3 regions of the Rouxiella sp. S1S-2 genome follow, and region 1 is predicted to be linked to each of the others. Evidence: predicted binding sites of a transcription regulator. Region 1 holds the regulator's gene; each other region holds the start of a gene.
What was found. Region 1 encodes Fur, which represses iron uptake genes when iron is present. Its sites were predicted from a motif close to ATAATAATGAGAACNACTATCAA; they were not measured.
Positions count from the first base shown of each region.

Region 1 (4,954 bases):
TTTTTTATTATAAAATTCAAATTTGGCACATAAGGGTTGTTTCCCAGCGTGGCTTGTTGGAACATATGCGGTTAGTCTTTCGAGCTTTCGTTCGCGTAGAGGAAATGAACAATGAGTGAGGCTGAAGCCCGCCCAACAAATTTTATCCGTCAGATTATTGATGAAGATCTGGCATCGGGAAAACACGCTTCTGTCGTGACCCGTTTCCCGCCTGAGCCAAATGGTTATTTGCACATTGGCCACGCAAAATCGATCTGCCTGAACTTTGGCATCGCGCAAGACTACCAGGGCCAATGCAACCTGCGTTTTGATGATACCAACCCGGTGAAAGAAGATATCGAATTCGTCGAGTCTATTAAAAAAGACGTTCAGTGGCTTGGTTTCGAGTGGAGCGGTGAGGTTCATTACTCTTCCGACTATTTTGATCAACTGCACCACTATGCGGTTGAGCTGATTGAAAAAGGCCTGGCCTACGTTGACGAACTGTCTCCGGATCAGATCCGCGAATATCGCGGTAACCTGACGGCGCCGGGTAAAAATAGCCCGTTCCGCGATCGCACTGTGCAAGAGAACCTCGACCTGTTTGCCAAAATGCGCAACGGCGAGTTTGCCGAGGGCACCGCGTGCTTGCGCGCAAAAATTGACATGGCGTCGCCATTCTTCGTGATGCGTGATCCGGTGCTGTATCGCATCAAGTTTGCCGACCACCATCAGACCGGCACTAAGTGGTGCATCTATCCGATGTACGATTTCACCCACTGCATTTCCGATGCGCTGGAAGGGATCACTCACTCGCTGTGTACGCTGGAGTTCCAGGACAACCGCCGTCTGTATGACTGGGTGCTCGACAACATCAGCATCGCCTGTCATCCGCGTCAGTACGAGTTCTCACGCCTGAATCTTGAATATTCCATCATGTCCAAGCGCAAGCTGAGCCTGCTGGTGACCGACAAGATTGTAGAAGGTTGGGATGACCCGCGTATGCCAACGGTATCCGGCCTGCGTCGTCGCGGTTATACCTCGGCGTCAATTCGCGAGTTCTGTCGTCGTATCGGCGTGACCAAGCAGGATAACAACGTTGAAATGGCCGCGCTGGAGTCCTGCATTCGTGACGACCTCAACGAAAACGCGCCGCGTGCGATGGCGGTGATCAATCCGGTTAAAGTGATTATTGAGAACTTTACCGGTGATGCCGTTCAGTGGGTAAAAATGCCAAATCATCCGAGCAAGCCAGAAATGGGCTCGCGTGATGTGCCATTTACCGCTGAAATCTTCATCGATCAGGCTGATTTCCGCGAAGAAGCCAACAAGCAGTACAAGCGTCTGGTTCTGGGGAAAGAAGTGCGTTTGCGCAATGCGTACGTGATTAAAGCCGAACGCATCGAGAAAGATGCCGAAGGCAATATCACCACTATTTTCTGTAGCTATGACATTGATACCCTGAGTAAAGACCCTGCCGACGGCCGTAAAGTCAAAGGCGTGATCCACTGGGTGTCTGCGAGCGAAGGTAAACCGGCCGAGTTCCGCTTGTATGACCGCCTGTTCAGCGTCGCTAACCCGGCTCAGGCAGAAGACTTTCTGACCACTATCAATCCAGAGTCTCTGGTGATTGCCCACGGGTTTGTTGAACCGAGCATGGCAAACGCACAGGCCGCAGTGAGTCTGCAGTTTGAGCGTGAAGGGTATTTCTGCGCCGACAGCACTTACTCCAGTGCCGAGCACCTGGTGTTTAACCGCACCGTCGGGCTGCGTGACAACTGGGAAAGTAAGCCAGTCGTCTGATCAATAAGCGTGAGATCCCCGGCTCCAGGAGTGGGGGATCTACGCTAATCCCCAACTCTTCCGCATCAAATTCCAGGCATAAAAAAACCGCTTTTCAGCGGTCATTTTATAGGCGAATACTCTTTTGTTCCTCAGCGACAGCGCTGGGGCAAAATATCAGCCTTTACCATGCAGAGTTTCATCTTCGATGCAGTTGCCAAGTTCGCAATGGCCGTAAAGATAAAGACTGTGGTTGGTGAGTTTAATACCGTGTGCCTTGGCAATCTCACGTTGACGGCCTTCGATATACTCGTCACGGAACTCAATAACGCGGCCGCAGTCGAGGCAGATCAAATGGTCGTGGTGATGTTGCTGAGTCAGTTCAAATACTGACTTGCCGCCTTCAAAATTGTGACGGGTAACAATGCCGGCGTCGTCAAACTGGTTCAAAACACGGTAAACCGTGGCAAGACCAATCTCTTCGCCCATATCAATCAGTTCTTTGTACAAATCTTCCGCACTGACGTGATGACCTGCCGGAGCTTGCAACACTTCCAGGATTTTCAGGCGCGGAAGCGTGACTTTTAAGCCGGCTTTCTTCAGTGCGGTGTTGTTGTCAGTCATGCGGATTTAGTCCTGTCACTATGCTAATCACGTTAATGAAAACGGTGGGCTGTTCACAAACATCGTTCGCACCCTTCAAACGGGCGATAAAAAAGCCAAAACGATAAAAACAGATAATGTAAGTGTACCTTGATACAGCTGAAAGTTACAATTTTGTAGACGTTAAATTGTTAATTTCAGTGATAGTTTGGCCCTTTCGCGTTTAACCTCAACGATTCAGGGCCTTAGCCTTTGTGTGGGATTAGCCGATTATCTCTGAAAGGCTTAATTCTTCGCTAATTTGCTTAACCCAAGCGTCGACACGTTCGTTTGTCAGCTCAGGTTGACGGTCTTCGTCGATGGCCAGACCGATGAAGTGAGTATCATCCGCCATGCCTTTAGACGCTTCGTAACCGTAACCTTCGGTTGACCAGTGGCCAACAATCACGGCGCCGCGTGGTTCGATAATATCGCGAACGGTGCCCATCGCGTCACAGAAGTACTCGGCGTAATCTTCCTGATCGCCACAGCCAAACAGCGCAACCAGCTTGCCTTCAAAATCTATCTCTTCCAGCGTTGGGAAAAAGTCGTCCCAGTCACACTGTGCTTCACCGTAGTACCAGGTTGGGATGCCAAGCAGCAGAATATCGTATTTTTCCAGATCTTCTTTGCTGCTTTTGGCGATGTCCTGCACGTCAGCAACATCTTTACCCAACTGCTTCTGGATCATTTTTGCGATGTTTTCGGTGTTTCCGGTGTCGGAACCAAAGAAGATACCTACTACTGCCATAAGCTTATCTAACCTCTTGTTCTTCAATAGACTCATCGAGTCTGCTTTTTCGTCCGCGGCATGCGATTCAGTTTGCGCAAGATAATAGCAAACTCGACGGGCTGAGAACATATTCTCATCCCAACTCTGATTAATGCAGCACGGTTTTAATACGACCCTAATTCTAATGCCCTACAGTCTAACGGGCATTTCAGGCGAGCGTTATCGCCTTTGTGTGTTCTTGCACTTGCGGAAAGACGGAGAAACGCAACGGCGGATAACCGCTAGGGTTACCCGCCCGCATCACAAACGATGACTAACTTTCCTGATTGTTCAGATGAGACAGCAGCATCTGCTCAATCAGCTCGCTGCGACTGATATTTTGCTGTTCCGCCAGCTTATTAAGCGCATCCACGGCTTCGGCATTAATTTTCAGCTCAACGCGACGTAAACCGTTGTTTTTGTCACGGCGAAGCTGATTACGCTTGTTAATCCTAAGCTGTTCATCGCGAGAAAGCGGATTTGTTTTTGGACGTCCCGGACGGCGATCGTCTGCGAACAGATCAAGCGTCGTGCGATCCAGTTGTTCTTTTGCCATAGGTAGCGGTACAACTAGGGAAGTTACATCGAAAAGCGGCCAGGCCCTTTTCAGATGAAGTGGTTAACACATTTCGGGCTAATAAACCCTAACCCAATTTACCTCAAACGCGGGAGATAACCGACCCGCCGCAGGGGCAAAATTACAGCGCGCAATCATACCCTAGCGTATATCCCTCCACAACGCCTAACTGCCCCTAATTACACGCTAAGTTATTATGATTAGCGGTTTTTTTGAACAGTTGCGCGCGGTAGAGGTAAATTTTAGTTAGCGTTGCGCATTCATTGTTCATCAATGAAGCGATGAATGGCGCGCAGCACCGCGTCCGGCTTCTCGGCATGCACCCAGTGTCCGCTGCCCGCGACAACGTGTGCTCTGGCCTGCGGAAACTGGCGCATAATGGCGTCGCGGTAACTGTCTTGTATGTAATTAGACAGTCCGCCGCGAATAAACAGCGCCGGATGCGGCCAGGCAGGTACGTCGGCCCAGCCAATAATATTGGCATATTCCTTTAACAATACCGCCACGTTGAAGCGCCATTCGCCCTGTTGAAACGACTTCAACAGAAACTGGGCAACGCCGTCTTCCTTTATAAAGGCCTGCATACACTGAGCGGCCGACGTGCGGTCTTTAATGCCTGCCGCGCTAACGGCGTTAAGTGCGGCAAAAATCTCGTCGTGACGGCGCGTGGCATAGTCAACCGGGGCCATGTCAATAGCGACCAGCTTTTCAACTCTGTCAGGTGCGACCGCCGTCAGTGCCATCGCGGCCTTGGCGCCCATAGAGTGGCCAATCACCAGCGCTTTATCGATGCCCACATCGTCAAGCGTGTCGAGTAAATCTTCGGCCATGGCGCGGTAGGTCATAACATCGGCGCGGTCCGAGAGTCCGTGATTACGCAAATCCACCTGAAGCACACTATGCTGTTGTCTCAGGTCACGTGCCAGCACGCCCAGATTATCCAGCGTACCGAACAGGCCGTGAATAAGCAGAACAGGCAATGCCGAAGTGTCAGAAGATTCAGATTGTTGCAGTCGATAATGTAATTTCATCGCAGGGTCCGTTAGACATTTATTACTGGTAAGGATCTCATTAGGTTATCATGAGTCACGGAAGATTTTCTTTCAGATACCTGAGTGGGATAAAGCAATGCACGCGCCGGGTAAGAGTTGGATATGAGGTTTTGTCTGCTTTTTGAATATTAAGGTGAATTCGCCTTTTTG
Region 1 covers NZ_WFKL01000001.1:4,193,019-4,197,972, reverse strand. The annotation lists gene glnS (glutamine--tRNA ligase) at 112-1,782, shown strand; gene fur (ferric iron uptake transcriptional regulator) at 1,939-2,385, opposite strand; gene fldA (flavodoxin FldA) at 2,627-3,154, opposite strand; gene ybfE (LexA regulated protein) at 3,450-3,731, opposite strand; gene ybfF (esterase) at 4,013-4,783, opposite strand.

Region 2 (4,954 bases), 3.5 Mb from region 1:
GTTTTACTGAGTATGCTTCAGGGATTACTTGCAGCGCTGCCGGGTAGGTGTCAGAGCGCACTGCTCAAAGACGATATCCCTCATAATCCTATGTCGCATCTCGAGCCGGAAAGAGCTTTTCGTCAGCCTCAGGAACAGGGACGCGCGCTTGATAAATTGACGCTGCCGGAGAAGGCGCTGTGGTTGTTTCATACGCTTAACTCGGTCTCAGCGATTACTACGGTTCCAGAGACGCCACCCACTTTAAAACGCGACGCCAAGATCGGCGAACAAAGACAATCTCGCTATGAAATGCCAGACAAAAACGCGTCAAAAAAAGCGGCAGATATGCCAGTTGCTGCTGGACCATTAAATGCCGCCGCTAACAGTTTGTTGGCGGGTATGGCGGTAACGGCTATCGCAGGTCCGGTGGCGGGTGCAGCCGCGGCGCTATTGGCACTTCTACCTGATGCTGTTCAGGGCGGGCGTATAATAGGCCCGATCGCCCCAAACGATTCGTTGAGCAATTTGTACCCTTTGCTTGACGCAAATGTAAATATGGAGCCCAATAAACCCGTCTTGGATTATTTTACGGAGATACTTGCCTATAAATGTAAGCGTAGCGGTATGTCTGGGGATGTATTTAAGAAAATTCAGGACACTAAGGTTAAAGTGAGTGTCTTCAATATCAACAAGGGGGGACTACTAACAGGGACTAAAAATACTTTTATAAGAGTAACGCCCCTTGAGATAGCGACGGGTGAATTATTGAGAAAACTGACACCACTAATTGGATCTAATAGAGCACACAATAACCAGAGTTATAAAATAGAATGGCCTGCTGAGTTTAAAAATAACGGCATAAGTACGACCTTTACAGATGACAGCTTACAAACTTATGTCAACATGAAAATGAAACGTACAGTTTCCTCAGCCACTGCTCTTAATTCAATAAAAGATTCGATCCGAGCATCTGCCGAAACGAACGCTTACATCCATAATCAAATGAATATGGCCACGCACACTAATTTCGATAAGGTCAGCTCAGAAGATCTCAATGATGTTCAGCAGATAAAATTCAAGGGGTATCCTGTCTCGAATCTATTCTTGGTTGGAAGAATGATTCATGGTACCAGCAGCAGTTTTGTGCCTGTTAAATTAAAGGATGCTGAAAACAATCTCGCGGGCCAGACTGAACTGTTAATAGAGATGAATGCTGGATTGCCTAAGAGTCAACAGAATAAAGTCCCCGCATCATTTGCGTCTCTTGAAGGTAAATATAATCTGTTGAAGATGTTTTTCACCGGAGTGACATCGCCATTTTCCTTAGGTGAAAAAGGGCGTGTTCAGGATATTTTAGCTAAAGTCGTCGTTGACAATTTCGAAGATGATTTTGATAGACTTATCGTGTCGCGTGGAGAATCAACATTATTCGCGTTGGCGGGGGGCATTGAAGTTTTACTTAAACTTTTACCTTTCTGGGCTCCATTTACTGGAATGAGTATCTCTGCCAATATAGGGCTCGGTTTATGTAATGCAGTACCTTCTACATTAAAAGCCTTGGCTGAAGATGATAGAGCGAAAACTATAGCTCATCTTAGAGACGGTTTGACGGCATTGTCAACGCATTTATTGGCAGGTATTTTAGCCACACGACCGATTATTCCAAGGGGTTTATCATTAGCCAAGGAAGTAAGACATACAGCTGATAAAATCTTGGATAATCCTAATGATAAATTAATAACCCTCTCAAAATTTGTTGATAAGTTATTTAGCATGAAATTTAACTTTGTTGCGAAAGACACTCAGACTGTCGCCGCCTTTTTAAAGTTAAACGTGCCACCCGCTGCTGTCAACTTATTAGTGAGATTTTTGGGGGGAGTCTCAAAAGCAGTATATAATTTGTTGGCAACGGCGTCCAAAGAGAGGCAATTAGCAGCAGCGAATGCGGCAATTGCTCACATAGATAGGCAATCAGTAACAGCGAATGCGCCAATTGCTCCCAGAGATAGTACACTAAACTATGTGTCCTATACTATTGAGGAGGGGGATACCTTCAAAGATATTGCCAAAAAAGCCTATGGGGCCAATAGAGAAGACCGATATGTTGAACTGTTCAACGCCAACAGAGATTTACTTGCATCTCTTGAAGGGCCATTACCCGTGGGGCAGACATTACGAATTCCTGTCGTACCCGGTATGATGAGTGGGTGGGGAGCATAGTTTACTTGGTCGTTTCAATCTCAAACACACTCTGTTCCCCAACCCACCAAGCGGATTAATGGCCGCTAAACTGCGTTTCCAGCTGCGTCAGCAGATTGCTGGCGCTGTAGTAATCCAGTCGGAAGGTGTCGTTGCCTAAGGCAAACACCTGCTTGTTTTGTACCGCAGGCAGGTGGCTCAGGAACACATTGCTTTCCAGACGCTTAGCATCAGTTTGATCACCGGCAAACAGCAGCAGCGATTTGCCGTTTAAGCCCATCGCCATGTTTTCACCCGCCAACTGAATAATGTCCTTGCGAATGCCCTGCGTTTGACCGCTGGCGACATTGGCCGGAGGTTGTGCCAGCGTAAAGCCCAGCTGTTCCAGCATTTGCCCCTGCGGGGAGGCCGGTGTCCACAGGTTGGCGGCTTTGCCGTCGGGACGATAAACCAAAGCCGAGACTGGCTGCGCAGGTAAATGAATACTTTGCTTTAGGGCTTTCTCGCGTGCGTCAAAGCTGGCGACGGTTTTAGCCGCATCGGCTTCTTTACCGGTCGCTTCACCCAATTCTACTGCCAGTTCCTGCCAACTTTTGTCATCGTAATTCACCACCATCACCGGCGCGAGCGCGGAAAGCTGGTCGTAAACTTTTAGCGCAGAATCTCCGCCGGTGGCGGCAATAATAATTAAATCAGGCGCTTCACCGGCAATCGCCTCGGCGTTGGGTTCACCGATATAAAGGCGTTTTACCGCACGTTGTTTGGCGATGCTGCTCCACTGACGAAAGAAACCCTGGTCGTCCGAGATGCGGGTATTGGGGCTGGTGGCACCGCTGGCAATCACAGGCGCATTAATAGCCAGCAGTGTGCCGGTGACGGTGACGCTGGTGGAAACAATACGCTGAGGAGGATGTTGCAGAGTTATCACCCCGTGCGAGGTTTTAATCTCTCTTGGCCAACCTTCGGCTGCATGGGCCGAAACCGTCAGAAGGGTGAATATTCCTAAAATAGCGGCCAAAGGGCGCAACGTTGTTAACTTCATTTTAAGACCTTAATTGTGAATAACTGCCGGTTTCATTTGGGGAAATCCAGTAAGAATGCCAGCGAATTGCTCCGGGGCAAAATTCCGTTTCATTGACACTGTTACACTCATCACGTACTTTAAACGCGATCAAATACAAATGATAATAATTATCATGCAAATTATCATTACTTTTTGTGTGAATACACTGCGTGGGAGTGTACAGATGGATACTGTGATGAAAGAGCGCGATTTAGCCGGTAAACAGCGCGAGGCCGAAAACATCAATTTTGCCGACCTTTCCCCTACCTCGGGTTTTTTCTTTACATCGCCTTTCAAAAGCCTGAGCACGGAAGGTTGCTTGACCAACGTCCGTGAGCCTGCCGTCGATGGCGATGCGATTAACGGTAAATTTCAACAGGCGGTGCAGGCTGCATTTTCCGATGCTCGCGCAGCGGGAATCAAACATCCCGTACTTTGCGGGGCAATACCTTTTGATAAACGCCAACCTTCGGCTCTATTTGTGCCAAAAAAGACGCACTGGATTGAGCGCAGCGCGGTAATGTCCGCAGTTCAGGCCCAGGAAAGCGAGCTACCGGCCGTGCTAAGTAAAACGGAGTTGCCTGAACAGCAGCAGTTTATGCAGATGGTTACCGATGCGGTGCAGGCGATGAACGACGGTAAGTTAGATAAAGCCGTACTATCGCGTCTGCTGGAGATTAAAACGCGCGGTGCGGTAGAACGTCCGGCGCTGTTGAACCGCGTCATTGTCCAAAACCCTAACGGCTATCACTTTCACGTTCCGCTGGAGCAGGGGGCGCTTATCGGTGCCAGCCCAGAGCTGCTGCTGCGTAAAAATGGCAATAAGTTTTACTCTAATCCACTTGCCGGTTCTGCCCGTCGCGAAAGCTGCCCACAGCAGGACGCCGAAGTGAGTCGCGTTTTACTCGATTCGGGCAAGGATTTGTATGAACACCAGATAGTGACCGAAGGCATGCGCCGGGTATTGGCGTGCCGCAGTCGTCATTTACACATCCCCGCCACGCCAGAGCTTTTGAGCACGCCGACCCTGTGGCACTTGTCTACCCCGATTGATGGCGACGTGCTGGATCCGCAGGAAAATGCCCTGTCGCTGGCCTGTCTTCTGCATCCGACGCCGGCGCTTTGCGGGTCACCGACGCGAATTGCCCGTGATTTGATCGAGCAACTCGAACCTTTCGATCGAGGCCTGTTTGGCGGGATCGTCGGCTGGTGTGACGATCGTGGTAATGGTGAATGGGTGGTTACGATCCGCTGTGGCACCGTTAACGGCGATCAGGTGCGGCTGTTTGCTGGAGCAGGCATCGTTCCTGACTCCTCTCCTGAATCTGAGTGGCGCGAAACTGGCGTAAAACTGAATACCATGCTTCGCGCATTTGGTTTGAACTAAGTCTGAGAATAAGAATATGAGCATAACCTTTACCGCCTGGCCGGAGAATTTTGCACGACTGTACCGCGAGCGCGGTTATTGGATAGATGAGCCGCTGACCGACATTCTTACCCGTCAGGCCAACAATGACCATGTCGCGATGATTGATGCGACAGGCAGTCTGAGTTATCGCGAGCTTAACCAGCAGTCGGACAGTCTGGCGGGCGCGCTGCGTCGCCGAGGCCTGGTTGCAGGCGATACCGCCCTGGTGCAGCTGGGTAACGTTAACGAATTCTACGTGGTGTTTTTTGCGCTGTTGAAAATTGGCGTGGTGCCGGTTAATG
Region 2 covers NZ_WFKL01000001.1:671,873-676,826, forward strand. The annotation lists gene GA565_RS03165 (LysM peptidoglycan-binding domain-containing protein) at 1-2,202, shown strand, start outside; gene fepB (Fe2+-enterobactin ABC transporter substrate-binding protein) at 2,258-3,223, opposite strand; gene GA565_RS03175 (isochorismate synthase) at 3,429-4,631, shown strand; gene GA565_RS03180 ((2,3-dihydroxybenzoyl)adenylate synthase) at 4,648-4,954, shown strand, end outside.
Region 2: GA565_RS03175 (isochorismate synthase) is a predicted target of Fur. The motif match lies at 3,357-3,379, and genes of this name have one in related genera.

Region 3 (4,954 bases), 3.6 Mb from region 1:
TTGATGGCGCAGTAATGGTTTACTGTGCTGTTGGCGGTGTTCAGCCACAGTCTGAAACCGTATGGCGTCAAGCCAACAAATATAAAGTTCCTCGTATCGCGTTCGTTAACAAAATGGACCGTATGGGTGCTAACTTCCTGAAAGTTGTTGGTCAGCTTGAATCACGTCTGAATGCAACTCCGGTCCCTCTGCAGCTGGCTATCGGCGCAGAAGAGAAATTCACCGGTATTGTTGACCTCGTGAAGATGAAAGCAATCAACTGGAACGAAGCCGATCAGGGCGTGACCTTCGAATACGAAGAGATCCCGGCTGATATGCAAGAACTGGCTGAAGAATGGCACCAGAAACTGGTTGAGGCCGCTGCTGAAGGCTCTGATGAGCTGATGGAGAAATTCTTTGGTGGCGAAGAGCTGACTGAAGAAGAGATCAAAGCTTCTCTGCGTAAGCGCGTTCTGAACAATGAAGTTATCCTGGTTACCTGTGGCTCTGCGTTTAAAAACAAAGGCGTACAGGCAATGTTGGATGCTGTTGTTGAGTATCTGCCAGCACCAACCGACGTTGAAGCTATCAACGGTATGTTGGATGACGGTAAAGACACTCCAGCAGTTCGCCATTCTGACGACTCTGAGCCGTTCTCTGCTCTGGCGTTCAAAATCGCTACTGACCCATTCGTGGGTAACTTGACGTTCTTCCGTGTTTACTCCGGTCTCGTCAACTCAGGTGACACTGTATTTAACCCAGTGAAATCTCAGCGTGAACGTCTGGGCCGTATCGTTCAGATGCACGCTAACAAGCGTGAAGAAATTAAAGAAGTTCGTGCAGGCGATATCGCTGCAGCGATCGGTCTGAAAGACGTGACTACGGGTGATACCCTGTGTGATCCGAACAACGTGATCATTCTTGAGCGTATGGAATTCCCAGAGCCGGTAATCTCCGTTGCTGTAGAACCAAAAACCAAAGCTGACCAAGAAAAAATGGGTCTGGCTCTGGGCCGTCTGGCTAAAGAAGACCCATCATTCCGCGTTTGGACTGATGAAGAATCTGGTCAGACAATCATCGCAGGTATGGGTGAACTTCACCTGGATATCCTGGTTGACCGTATGCGTCGCGAATTCAACGTTGAAGCTAACGTTGGTAAGCCGCAGGTAGCTTACCGTGAAGCGATTCGCGCCAAAGTTACCGACGTTGAAGGTAAGCACGCCAAGCAGTCTGGTGGTCGTGGTCAGTACGGTCACGTTGTGATCGACATGTATCCGTTGGAGCCAGGCTCGAATCCGAAAGGCTACGAGTTTGTCAACGAAATCAAAGGCGGTGTAATTCCAGGTGAATTCATCGGTGCGATTGACAAAGGCATCCAGGAGCAGCTGAAAGCAGGTCCGTTGGCGGGTTACCCAGTGGTAGATCTTGGTGTGCGTCTGCACTTCGGTTCTTACCATGACGTTGACTCCTCTGAGCTGGCGTTTAAACTGGCCGCTTCTATCGCCTTCAAAGATGGCTTTAAGAAAGCGAAACCAGTTCTGCTTGAGCCGATCATGAAGGTTGAAGTAGAAACTCCAGAAGAGAACACCGGTGACGTGATCGGTGACCTTAGCCGTCGTCGTGGTATGCTGAAAGGCCAAGAATCTAACGCTACTGGCGTTGTGATTCATGCTGAAGTTCCGCTTTCCGAAATGTTCGGTTATGCGACTCAGCTGCGTTCACTGACCAAAGGCCGTGCATCTTACTCCATGGAATTCCTGAAGTATGATGACGCGCCAAGCAACGTTGCCCAGGCTGTAATCGAAGCTCGTGGTAAATAAGCCTAGGTTTTAACACAATGATCCCGTGCTCTCTCCTTGAGGGGAGAGCACAATAGTAAGGAATATATCCGTGTCTAAAGAAAAATTTGAACGTTCCAAACCGCACGTCAACGTTGGTACTATCGGCCACGTTGACCACGGCAAAACTACCCTGACTGCTGCTATCACCACCGTTCTGGCTAAAACCTACGGCGGTTCTGCTCGTGCATTCGACCAGATCGATAACGCACCAGAAGAAAAAGCACGTGGTATCACCATCAACACTTCTCACGTTGAGTACGATACCCCAGCTCGTCACTACGCGCACGTTGACTGCCCAGGGCACGCCGACTACGTGAAAAACATGATCACCGGTGCTGCTCAGATGGACGGCGCTATCCTGGTTGTTGCTGCGACTGATGGCCCAATGCCACAGACTCGTGAGCACATCCTGCTGGGTCGTCAGGTTGGCGTTCCTTACATCATCGTGTTCATGAACAAATGTGACATGGTTGATGATGAAGAGCTGCTGGAACTGGTAGAAATGGAAGTTCGTGAACTTCTGTCTATGTACGACTTCCCAGGCGATGATCTGCCAGTCGTTCGTGGTTCAGCGCTGAAAGCACTGGAAGGCGACGCTGAGTGGGAAGCTAAAATCATTGAGCTGGCCGGTTTCCTGGATTCTTACATCCCAGAACCAGAGCGCGCAATTGACAAGCCATTCCTGCTGCCAATCGAAGACGTATTCTCCATCTCCGGCCGTGGTACAGTTGTTACCGGTCGTGTAGAGCGCGGTATCGTTAAAGTTGGCGAAGAAGTAGAAATCGTAGGTATCAAAGACACCGTTAAGTCTACCTGTACCGGCGTTGAAATGTTCCGTAAACTGCTTGACGAAGGTCGTGCAGGCGAGAACGTAGGTGTTCTGCTGCGCGGTATCAAGCGTGAAGACATCGAACGTGGTCAAGTATTGGCTAAACCAGGTTCAATCAAACCACACACCAAATTTGACTCAGAAGTCTATATCCTGAGCAAAGATGAAGGCGGCCGTCATACTCCGTTCTTCAAAGGCTACCGTCCACAGTTCTACTTCCGTACAACTGACGTGACCGGTACCATCGAACTGCCAGAAGGCGTAGAGATGGTAATGCCAGGTGACAACGTGAACATGGTTGTGACCCTGATCCACCCAATCGCGATGGACGACGGCCTGCGTTTCGCAATCCGTGAAGGCGGTCGTACTGTTGGTGCTGGTGTTGTTGCTAAAGTTCTCGCTTAATCGCTGATTTCTTGATGCAATTGAAAAGGGTGCTTCGGCACCCTTTTTTATGCCTATCTTTTAATAAAAGTTGTAATGTAAATTTTTCAGAACGTAATTGAAATAAAAACTATTCTCATTTACAGTTAACTGAATAGGTTAATTATTGAGTTAGTGTATGTACGTGTGTTTGTGTAATGCAGTCACTGACAAAGTGATCCGCAAAGTCATTCGGCAGCATCAGCCACAAACGATGAAACAGCTTCGCCAATTAGTCCCGATCGGAACTGATTGTGGAAAATGCATCAGGCAGGCCAGACAGATCCTGGTTGAGGAGCAAGAGAGCATTACCTATATCATCGAAGTTGCCTGATAAATAGTAGGGTTATTTTTTTGACTCTTTGCTAACTGGTTCTACACTTCATAGAACTAGAGCGGAGGGTATTCCTATGAAAGGCGATACAAAAGTCATTGCGCACCTTAACAAGCTGCTAGGAAATGAGCTCGTTGCCATTAATCAGTATTTTCTTCACGCCAGAATGTTCAAAAACTGGGGCTTGATGCGACTCAACGGCATCGAATACCACGAATCCATCGATGAAATGAAACACGCCGATATTTACATCGAGCGTATCCTGTTCCTGGAAGGCATTCCCAACCTGCAAGATCTCGGCAAGCTCAACATTGGTGAAGACATTGAGGAAATGCTCAAGTCCGATCTGGTTCTCGAGCTGGAAGGTGCCAAAGATTTACGTGAAGCCATTGCCTACGCCGATTCAATTCATGACTACGTAAGTCGCGATTTGATGATAAAAATCCTGGCCGATGAGGAGCACCACATTGACTGGATTGAAACCGAGCTTGATCTTATAGGTCGAGTGGGCCTGCAAAATTACGTTCAGACCCAGATAAAAGAAGAATCAAATAAAGCGGCGCATTAGTCCTTGGACTAAATCCGTTATTTAAACGTTACGCAGAATATACACCGAGGATCAGCCAGGCTGTTCATTTGCTGGCTGATATAAATTATACCCCCGGCAGCAGCAAGGAAAGGTCCAAACGGTATTTCTCCTTTGTTACGATTGAAACAGAATCGCAAAAAGAACACGATTATCCCCGTTATCGAAGCATAGACCGCCACCCACGGTAAACATTCCCATCCCAGCCATGCCCCCAACGCCGCCATGAGTTTAAAATCGCCATAACCCAACCCCTCTTTTTTGATCACTAATTTCACCAGCCAATAAATAGCCCATAAAAAAAAATAACCTGCAGCTGCACCGATAACGGAGCTGGCAAGAAATTGTGGTGTAAATAATGCGTGCAGCATCAAACCAACCCACAGCAGAGAAAGAGTAAGGCGGTCGGGTAACTGAAACCGTTCTATGTCGATAACACTCAGTGCCAGTAAGTAACCGACCAGAATCACACAGGTGATAAAGGCATAGCCGTGAACAATACCGAGCTGGTAAAGATCGTTAAACATTTAATATCCCTCAATATCTATAAGGTTACTCCTTTATGAAGCCATGAGGATAATCTTTGCCAGCGAACAAACAATCCTAAAAAAACGCCGTGGGGGATGAGCTTTCAACTTCGGGCGACGTCTCACAAATCGACTGCAACAGCCAAGAGGGGGAGGGGGCGTGTACGAAATAAACGCACTTTATTGCCTTAGGGGGTTGCTTACTTTGCTGTGTTACGTATAATGCGCGGGCTTACCTAATCTTGGTAAGCCTAATTCGATAAGAATTAGTTGTCGAGCAAAGTAACCGCTCGGCAAACAATACTCCCGATATGGGGGTTATGTGAAGAACGATTACACTCTCCCATCAATCGAAATGGGACCGAGTAGTAGTCATTTTACGTTTAAAATAATTGGAGCTCTGGTCTCATGCAGAACCAAAGAATCCGTATCCGC
Region 3 covers NZ_WFKL01000001.1:611,065-616,018, forward strand. The annotation lists gene fusA (elongation factor G) at 1-1,799, shown strand, start outside; gene tuf (elongation factor Tu) at 1,870-3,054, shown strand; gene bfd (bacterioferritin-associated ferredoxin) at 3,212-3,406, shown strand; gene bfr (bacterioferritin) at 3,483-3,974, shown strand; gene GA565_RS02830 (A24 family peptidase) at 3,992-4,519, opposite strand; gene rpsJ (30S ribosomal protein S10) at 4,928-4,954, shown strand, end outside.
Region 3: bfd (bacterioferritin-associated ferredoxin) is a predicted target of Fur. The motif match lies at 3,151-3,173, and genes of this name have one in related genera.